2 regions of the Silvimonas soli genome follow, and region 2 is predicted to be linked to the other one. Evidence: predicted binding sites of a transcription regulator. Region 2 holds the regulator's gene; the other holds the start of a gene.

Region 1 (4,417 bases), 1.2 Mb from region 2:
CACCCAGTCCTGATCGCGCTTGAAGTCGGCATCACTCATGCCCGGCTGGCGAAACAAGGTCAAGATCACGTCACTACCATCATCGTTAGCCACCACCCTCAACGGCACGTAAACCTCCGGCACACCGGCCGCTGGAACGCCAGCCGGACTGATGTAATGATCCAGTACGCCGTATTCGTTGGCGGGCGTGAACCGCACCGGTAGCTCCCCACTGGGCGAATCGGCGTACCAGATGCCGTTCTCGTGCCGGATTCCCCGACTCAAACCGGACGCCCATTGCGGCCAGTTAAACGGGTTAACCAGAAACCCATAGACGTTGGCCACTTCGCGCGAAATGGAAACCGTAATAACAATAGATGGCAGCATGATGATTCCCCAAAACCAGTTAGCCCTATCAATCAAGCGACTCGCATTGCCGAATCAAACCCCGCGCAAGGCCAGCCACTTTTGCACCGACGGCCGTTGCCACTGGGCACTGACGTAGCGGCGCAGCTTTTCCGGGATTTCATCGCCATTTTTGACAAGCCGGTTGAGCATCAGTGCCAGATCGGTATCGGCAATGCACCATTGGTCAAACAGGCTGGTGCTGCCATTGGCGATCAAACGCTCGGCCACATCAATCAGTTTCTCGGCGGCTTCCGTGCCTTCAAATGATAGCGGCGTAGATTCGGGAGCGATGAATACCACCTCGGTCGGGCGTTCGATGCGCAGCGCCAGCAAATCGCTGCGCAACCAAGCCTGCACCTGCCGCGCCCGGGCGCGCTCGTAGCGGTTGGTGGGTAGTACATTGGCGTAATCTGGCGCTGGATAAGTATCTTCCAGAAATTCCACAATGGCGGACGATTCAGACAAATGAAAATCCCCCGCCACCAAAGTCGGTACCCGTGCGGTAATGGATTGGCTGCGATATTGCGGGGCGTAGTGCGCGCCTTTACCCAAGTCAATGCCCTGCACGGAAAATGGCAGCCGTTTTTCTTGCAGGGCCACAAATGCGGTCATGGCATACGGGCTCAGGAACTGGGCATCGGTATAAAGCGTGAGCGATTCGGTGGTCATGATGTTTCGTTCCGTCTGGTTGCTGGGTAGTTGCAGGCTGGGCAGGTTTGGATCACAACGGGGCGGCGGTCTTCACGGTCAGGGCCGGCCGGGTGTAATAAAGATCCCATTCTTCTTCGCGCGCCAGGACAAAGCCATGGCGGACGTAAAAACGGTTGGCGTCGCTATCACGCAGGGCAGCCAGGTGCATGGGTTGGTTTTGGGCGTCTGCCACATCCATAAGATGCCGCAACACTCGCGAGCCCAACCCTTGTCCGCTCACGCTGGGTAATAGATAAAAATTATGCAGATGAAGGCCGTCGGCCTCGTGCGTCATGCAGTAAAAACCGACGCGCTCACCGTTCAGATTAATGCTTTGAGTGGCAGTCGCGTTGAACTGATCACGCATGCGCTGGCGCGCCCGGTTCTCGTCAAATCGCCCCACTCGTTCCAGGCTTTCACGCATGGCAGCCACACGGATATCGGCAAGGTTTTCCAGGTCGTTGGCCGTAACGGCCGAAAAATCGAGGGTGCCAGACATCGGATAAATTTCCGGGAAATGGAGATGAAGGTAGACCCACAAAGATAGCAGATCGTGGTTTGCCGATGCGTAGTACGCCACTGTAATGCGCTGCGGCCAGTTGGACTGCCTGACAGAAATCATAATGTGGTCACCCCCATGCCGTGCCAGCTTGAGCTGATATGTCACTTGATCGTAATGCTTACAGCCTAAACTGCGGGCCTGTCCGGAGCCATTACCCACTGCGAGCCACGCGCATACAAATGCCTGGCGCGCCGTTTTTCCGGATCTTGTTCACTGCGGTACTGCATAAACAGGTTTATCGATGTTCAGCAAATTTCGCCTTCCGCCAATTCGCGCTCGCCGTTCCCCTTTGTATTACCCGCTGTTTGCCATCGGCGCGGTGCTCACGCTTGCAGCGCTTTACGGCTGCAAAGACATGGTTGCCGACCCGCATCTTGCCGCAGCACAGCAGGTTGTCCCGACCACAACCCAAAACGATGTCAGCACTTCTCGCCAGCAACGCCAGCCGCGACAAGAACTGGTCGCTTTGAACGAAAAGTTATTGCTGAACTGATTTATTGATGGTTTGTTGATACCGAACCCAAGCCGGGTCGAACACCCTAGTTGTGGGATCGCTACCGTCTCAAACAGACATCCGTTAGCGCCAGGCCGTTCAGCGGCTCTTGCTTTGAGCTGCCTTACGCTTTGCGCAAATTCGCATCATTGATCCGATGCGCCAAAACTACTCAGCCCTGCACCAACATGGCGCAATCAAAACTGGGCTGGGTTTCTACTATCAGCAAATCTCCTTACTTATCAAAGCACTGCCTTCTATGTTGCAATGCCACATCACCGGCATGCTTCTTGCATTAGCCTGATTACCCATCGTTACTAAAGAAGCCAAGCCATGCTGCGCATACTTCTGGTTACCGATACCGAAAAAGCCCTGGGCGACGTGCGGCAAGCACTCACCCGCCGTGGCTATGCCCTGCTCCCGGATGCCACTACAGCGCCGGGGCTGGTCCGACTCATTGAAGGCCAATCACCCGACCTGGTGCTGGTCGACGCTGAATCGCCATTGCGCGATACGCTGGAGCAACTGGCGGTGATGAACCGCAATGCGCCGCGTGGATTGCATATGGGCGATCAGCTTGCCGATTTGCGTTTGCAACAAGCCACGCGAGAGCTGGGCGTTTCGGTTTACGCCTCGCATGAAGCAACGCCTGCCAGCGTGGCGCCCGTGCTGGCCTTGCTGGTAGCCCGTTTGACCCAAGCCGCCAGCGTGCAACAACGGCGAACCGAAACCGCCCGCATCACTGCGGATCGCGCTTTGCTGTTACACGCCAACGGTCTATAACCCAGGCATCTTTTCAATTTTCCGATTGTGGCTGGCATTGGTTGGTCGATATAAACCATTGCCAGCGCAATCTTAACTACCTGCCAGACCATTCGGCGCTGTACCTGATACCACCATGCCCGCCAACTCCCTCGCGCCCTATCGGGCCGGGTCAGACCAAGACATCCCGGAAAAAACGCATCTGAAGCTCGGCTACGTCGCCCAAGCCGAATGCGCGCCGCTGGTCGTCGCGCAGGTCAGAAATCTGGGGGCTCGTTACGGCATTACACTGGAACTATGCCGCCAGCCATCCTGGTCGGCATTGCGTGACAAATTGCTGAGTGGCGAGCTGGATGCCGCGCAGATGCTGCACGGTATGGCTTATGGCATTCATCTGGGCTTGGGTGGCCAGCAAGCCGACATGGCGGTGCTGATGACCCTGAACCAGAATGGTCAGGCGATTACGCTGTCCAATTCGCTGGCTGAAGCGGTGACATCTGGTGGTTCCTTGCGCATGAAGCTGGCAGACACGCCACGCCGCCGGGTGTTTGCGCATACTTTTCCGACCGGCACCCACGCGTTATGGCTGTATTACTGGCTGGCGGCACAGGGCATCCATCCGCTGAACGATTTACGCAGCGTCACCATCCCACCGTCACAAATGGCGGAATCGCTGGCCAGAGGGGAACTGGATGGCTATTGCGCCGGTGAGCCGTGGAGCACGCTGGCCTCCAACGCCCATAACGGTGTGACGGTGGTGACCAGTGGCGAAATTTGGCCCGATCACCCGGAAAAAGCCCTGACTTGCCGCCAGGACTTTGTCACTCGCTACCCCGGCAGCGCCCGCGCCTTGATCAAAACATTGCTGGATGCCTGCCGCTGGCTGGACGATTCAGCGCATCGCGAAGAAGCCGCACGCTGGATGGCGGATGCCACCATCATCGGGCAATCGGCGGATCTGATCACCGCGCGTCTATTGGGTAATTACGGCAGCGCGCCGCTCCGTCAGCCGCCAAGGCCTATCCGCTTCTTTGCCGATGGCGAGGTCAATTTCCCATGGTTGTCGGATGGCCTGTGGTTCCTGTCGCAATTCCGGCGCTGGGGTATGACGCGTGAACTTGCCAGCACCACCATTACGGTCGTCAAGGCGGTCAACCAGACGGCGCTTTACCGCGAAGCCGCTGAAGCCATCGGCGTGAACGTGCCAGTTGATGAATACCGCAGCAGCGTATTGATGGATGGCTATCACTGGACCGGCATCAACCCCGATGGCTATGCCAGTTCATTCAGCGTGCGCGAGCGCGGCTAAGACTGGCGCAACCCTGCCCGTTCTCAAAATGCAGCTGGATTGACCAGATTGGTTAAATCCGGCTTGCCCGCCAACGCATTGACCAGATTACTGACCGCGCTCACCGCCATGGCTTTGCGGGTCTCGAGCGTGGCTGACCCAAGATGCGGCAATGCCACCACATTGGGCAGCTTCAGCAAAGGGCCATCCACCGGCGTGGGTTCAGCCGCAAACA
Region 2 (4,417 bases):
GGTGTTGATTGTGTTCCTGGCGCTGCTGGTGTGGGGACTGAACTCTGCCGCAACCTTGCCGGCACTGGACAACCAACGGCTGGTGGATGAGCCGAATTTGATAGCCAACAACACCCATACCGTGCGCTTTGACGAACTGGGTCGGCCGTTCGAGCGACTGGACGCCGACAAAGTCAGCCATTACGAAGAAAACGACAGCGCCTGGTTCGACAATCCGCACCTTGTGTCTACTGCACCGGGCAAACCGCGGGTCGACCTCGTTACCACGCGCGCGCAATCGATCAACAAAGGCGAAAAATTGTGGATGCCCGAACCCACCACGATGACGCGCCAGCCAGATGCACAGCACGCGCAAATGGTCATTCACGGTCGGGAAATCTGGTATCAACCCAAACCCGGTGACGCCTGGTCGGAAGCCCCGGTCGATGCCGACATGGGTGCCTACCACGCCAAGGGTGTTGGCTTTCAAGCCGACCTTGCTGGCCAGACCCTTTTAGTTAAATCCAGAGTGAGCACCACTTATGTCCCTGCGCAACGCAGCAGTAAATAGCGTCCTGACAATCAGCCTGGCGCTGGGGGCAACTGCCGCCCTGGCCTCAACGGCTGATCGTGAAAAGCCGATGAAAATTGAAGCTGATTCGGCCACTTACGACCAGAAAGCCAATACCGGTGTGTACACCGGCAACGTGGTTGTCACGCAAGGCACCATGACGCTGCGCTCGGACAAGCTGGTGATCCATCAAGACGCGGATGGCATGCAATATTCGCAAGGCGATGGCAAACCAGTGAAATTTCGCCAGCAGGCAGATGATGGTGAATGGGTTGATGCTGAGTCACTGCATTACGATTACAACCAGAAAACCGGCATGCTGGTGCTGACCAACAGTGCCTGGGTGCGCAAGAACCAGAACGAAGTGTTTGGGGACATCATCACTTACAACCTGAACAACGACCAGTACACCGCCAACAGCACCAAGTCCGGCGCCGGTCGCGTCAATGTGACGATCGTTCCGAAGAAAAAAGACGCCAGTGCCGCTGCCACCACCAAACCGGCGGCAACCAAGGCCAGTGCAGTCACCGCAAGCGGGGCCCAATGAAGCCCTCCCGATCACTCGATAACAACGGCCCGGCCACTCAACCCATGACTGCATCCCTGAACGCTTCCGGTTTGATGAAACGCTACGGCAAACGCACCGTGGTACGTGACGTAGCCATTCGAGTGGATGCGGGAGAGGTCGTCGGTTTGCTTGGCCCTAACGGCGCGGGCAAAACCACCAGCTTTTATATGATTGTCGGGATGGTCGCTGCCGATGGTGGCGAAATCACCCTGAATGGCCAGGACATCAGTCGCCTGCCGATGCACCAGCGCTCAGAACTGGGCTTGGGTTATCTGCCGCAGGAAGCTTCGATTTTTCGCAAGATGACGGTCGCCCAGAACATTCTGGCTGTGCTGGAACTGCGCGAGAAAAACGCCACCCGCCGCGCCGAAAGACTGGACGAATTGCTGCATGAATTGCACATTGCCCATCTGCGTGACAGCGGCGCCATGAGTTTGTCTGGCGGCGAGCGGCGACGTGCCGAAATCGCCCGCGCACTGGCTGCTGATCCGCGCTTTATTTTGCTGGACGAACCCTTTGCCGGAGTCGATCCGATTGCGGTGATGGACATCCAGCGCATCATTGCTTATCTGCGCGACCGTGGTATCGGCGTGCTGATTACCGACCATAACGTGCGCGAAACGCTGGGGATTTGTGATCGGGCGTACATTATCTCTGAAGGCTCCGTGATGGCATCCGGGCATCCAGCCGAAATCATTGCCAACGAACAAGTGCGCAAGGTTTACCTGGGCGAACATTTCCGCATGTAACCGCGCCATGCCTAAAGCGCCGATCAACCGCCACCCTCTTTGTCTGGATATAAACGCAGCATGAAGCAATCCCTTCAACTGCGTCTTTCGCAGCAACTGAACCTCACCCCGCAGCTGCAGCAGTCAATCAAGCTGTTGCAGCTGTCCACACTCGATTTTCAGACGGAAATCGAGCGTTACCTGCTGGAAAATCCGCTGCTGGAACAAGATGGTGGCGGCAGTAACCCTTCCGACAGTCCCGAACCTGTTTCCGGCGAGAGCGACAGCACCCCGCAAGAACCGGCCTACGATGGCAGCGGCGACGACATGAACTGGGGTAGCGGCACCGGCAATGCGCGCAACGGTGACGATGATGACGACTTCGATCCGGCCACCCAGGTCGCCAAAGAGCTGACGCTGCGCGAGCATCTGCTGGATCAAGCGGGGGTGCTGCGTTTGCCCGAGCGCGACCATGCTGCCCTGGCTTTCATGATCGACGCAGTGGACGATGAGGGATTTTTACCAATGTCCCTCGAAGAATTACTGGAACAAATCCCGCCGGAGATCGTCACACATCTGGAGCTTGAAATTGATGACCTGGCCGTAGCACTGGCCAGACTCAAGCAGTTTGATCCCGTTGGGGTGGGTGCCCGCAATACTGCGGAGGCTTTGGGCCTGCAGTTGCGCCTGGTTGCACCTTCTCCCGCTTGCGAGCTGGCACGACAGATCGTCGGACAACATCTCGATTTATTGGCCGGGCGTGACTACACTAAGCTCAAAAGGTTACTGAAATGTGACGACGCGGCACTGAAAGCCGCGCAAAGTGTGATCACCAGTCTGAATCCGCGCCCGGCAGCACAATGGGCGGCATTGACACCACGTTACGTTGTACCTGACGTACTGGTGCAAAAGATCAAGGGGCAATGGCAGGTGAGACTCAATCCAGCCGCGATGCCGCGGTTGCGCATCAATCAAGTCTATGCAGATATCCTGCAACGTAGCGAAGGCGGTGTGCTGGCGCGCGAGTTGCAAGAAGCCAAATGGCTGGTGAAAAGCGTGCAACAACGCTTTGAAACCATTCTGCGGGTCGCTCAGGCCATCGTTGAACGCCAGCGTGCGTTTTTCGAACATGGTGAAGTCGCCATGCGCCCGCTCGTCCTGCGCGATATCGCCATGGAACTGGATCTGCATGAATCCACCGTGTCCCGCGTTACTACCCAGAAATACATGACCAGCCCACGTGGCTTGCTGGAGTTCAAATACTTCTTCGGCAGTCACGTTGACACCGAAGCCGGTGGCGAATGTTCGGCCACCGCCATCAAAGCGCTCATCAAACAGATGATCCAGAACGAAGACAAAACCCGGCCGCTCTCAGATAGCGCCATTGCCGAAGCTTTATCCGGGCAAGGGATCGTGGTTGCGCGGCGAACCGTTGCCAAGTACAGGGAGGGCATGAACGTTCCACCCGTCAATCTGCGCAAAAACCTGTAGCCCTTATCGGTGCAGTGTCTTAATGGCTTACCAGAAGGAGAATGCCATGAACCTCAACATCAGCGGACATCACGTTGAAGTGACCCCGGCCTTACGGGAATACGTTACCAGCAAGCTCGACCGGATAACGCGACACTTCGACCAGGTTGTAGACGTCAGCACGATTCTGTCTGTAGAAAAATTGCAGCAGAAAGCCGATGTCACAGTGCGGGTTCGCGGAAAAGACATCCACGTTGAGGCATCAGACAAGGATATGTATGCGGCCATTGATTTACTGGTCGACAAACTTGATCGGCAGATTGTGAAACACAAAGAATGCTTGATGGATCATCGCGGCGAAGCGATCAAACATCAGCAAACCGTCGAAGAGGAATGACTTTCCGGCATTAACCAGTCCTTTGATACAACAAACGGGAGCCAATAATACTGGTTCCCGTTTTTGTTTATGCATTCTGGGCGGTACAATAGTATTGGTTGTGCAGTGCAATGGCACGTTAATGGGGCAAGATTGCACTGTCCTGGCTAATAAATTGCGCAATACTTATCAAATAGCACCGTAAATGCGGTGTGGTTCGCAGTTCCAGTGAGCACTATCCAGACCGGTGAATAGAGCAAAAGCAGCCATCGGAATTCGTCACAGGTGGGGCGCGCAGGATACGCCCGCCGCTTTGGTCAGTGAGTCGGCAACACGATGAGTCTGATATCCAGAATTCTGCCCGCCAATAATGTGTTTCTAGATTTGGACGTGGGCAGCAAGAAACGTGTTTTCGAACAGGTGGGGATACTGTTCGAGAATAGTCACGCCATTGCGCGCAGCGTTATTTTCGATAGCCTGTTTGCCCGCGAAAAACTCGGCTCAACCGGCTTGGGCCAAGGTGTGGCAATTCCACACGGCCGCATCAAAGGTCTGAAAGAAGCCAGCGGCGCGTTTATCCGGCTAAAAAGCCCGGTGCCTTTTGATGCGCCGGATGGCAAGCCCGTGAGCCTGGTCTTTGTGTTGCTGGTTCCCGCTGCTGCCACCGACCTGCATTTGCAGATATTGTCCGAGCTGGCCCAGCTCTTTTCTGATAAAACCGTGCG

The links. The regulator sigma-54, encoded in region 2, starts transcription at its own class of promoters, with help from an activator protein. The targets are predictions, from matches to a motif close to CTGGCACGCTTCATGCTT.
Region 1: N7220_RS02220 (ANTAR domain-containing response regulator) is a predicted target of sigma-54. The motif match lies at 2,411-2,428, and genes of this name have one in related genera.

Annotation. Positions count from the first base shown of each region.
Region 1 covers NZ_CP106736.1:491,915-496,331, forward strand. Annotated here, with positions in the region: gene N7220_RS02200 (hypothetical protein) at 1-366, opposite strand, end outside; gene yfcF (glutathione transferase) at 421-1,056, opposite strand; gene N7220_RS02210 (GNAT family N-acetyltransferase) at 1,109-1,744, opposite strand; gene N7220_RS02215 (hypothetical protein) at 1,881-2,132, shown strand; gene N7220_RS02220 (ANTAR domain-containing response regulator) at 2,466-2,915, shown strand; gene N7220_RS02225 (CmpA/NrtA family ABC transporter substrate-binding protein) at 3,031-4,203, shown strand; gene N7220_RS02230 (NAD(P)-dependent oxidoreductase) at 4,227-4,417, opposite strand, start outside.
Region 2 covers NZ_CP106736.1:1,675,338-1,679,754, forward strand. Annotated here, with positions in the region: gene lptC (LPS export ABC transporter periplasmic protein LptC) at 1-550, shown strand, start outside; gene lptA (lipopolysaccharide transport periplasmic protein LptA) at 522-1,097, shown strand; gene lptB (LPS export ABC transporter ATP-binding protein) at 1,142-1,867, shown strand; gene N7220_RS07685 (RNA polymerase factor sigma-54) at 1,928-3,337, shown strand; gene hpf (ribosome hibernation-promoting factor, HPF/YfiA family) at 3,384-3,713, shown strand; gene ptsN (PTS IIA-like nitrogen regulatory protein PtsN) at 4,029-4,417, shown strand, end outside.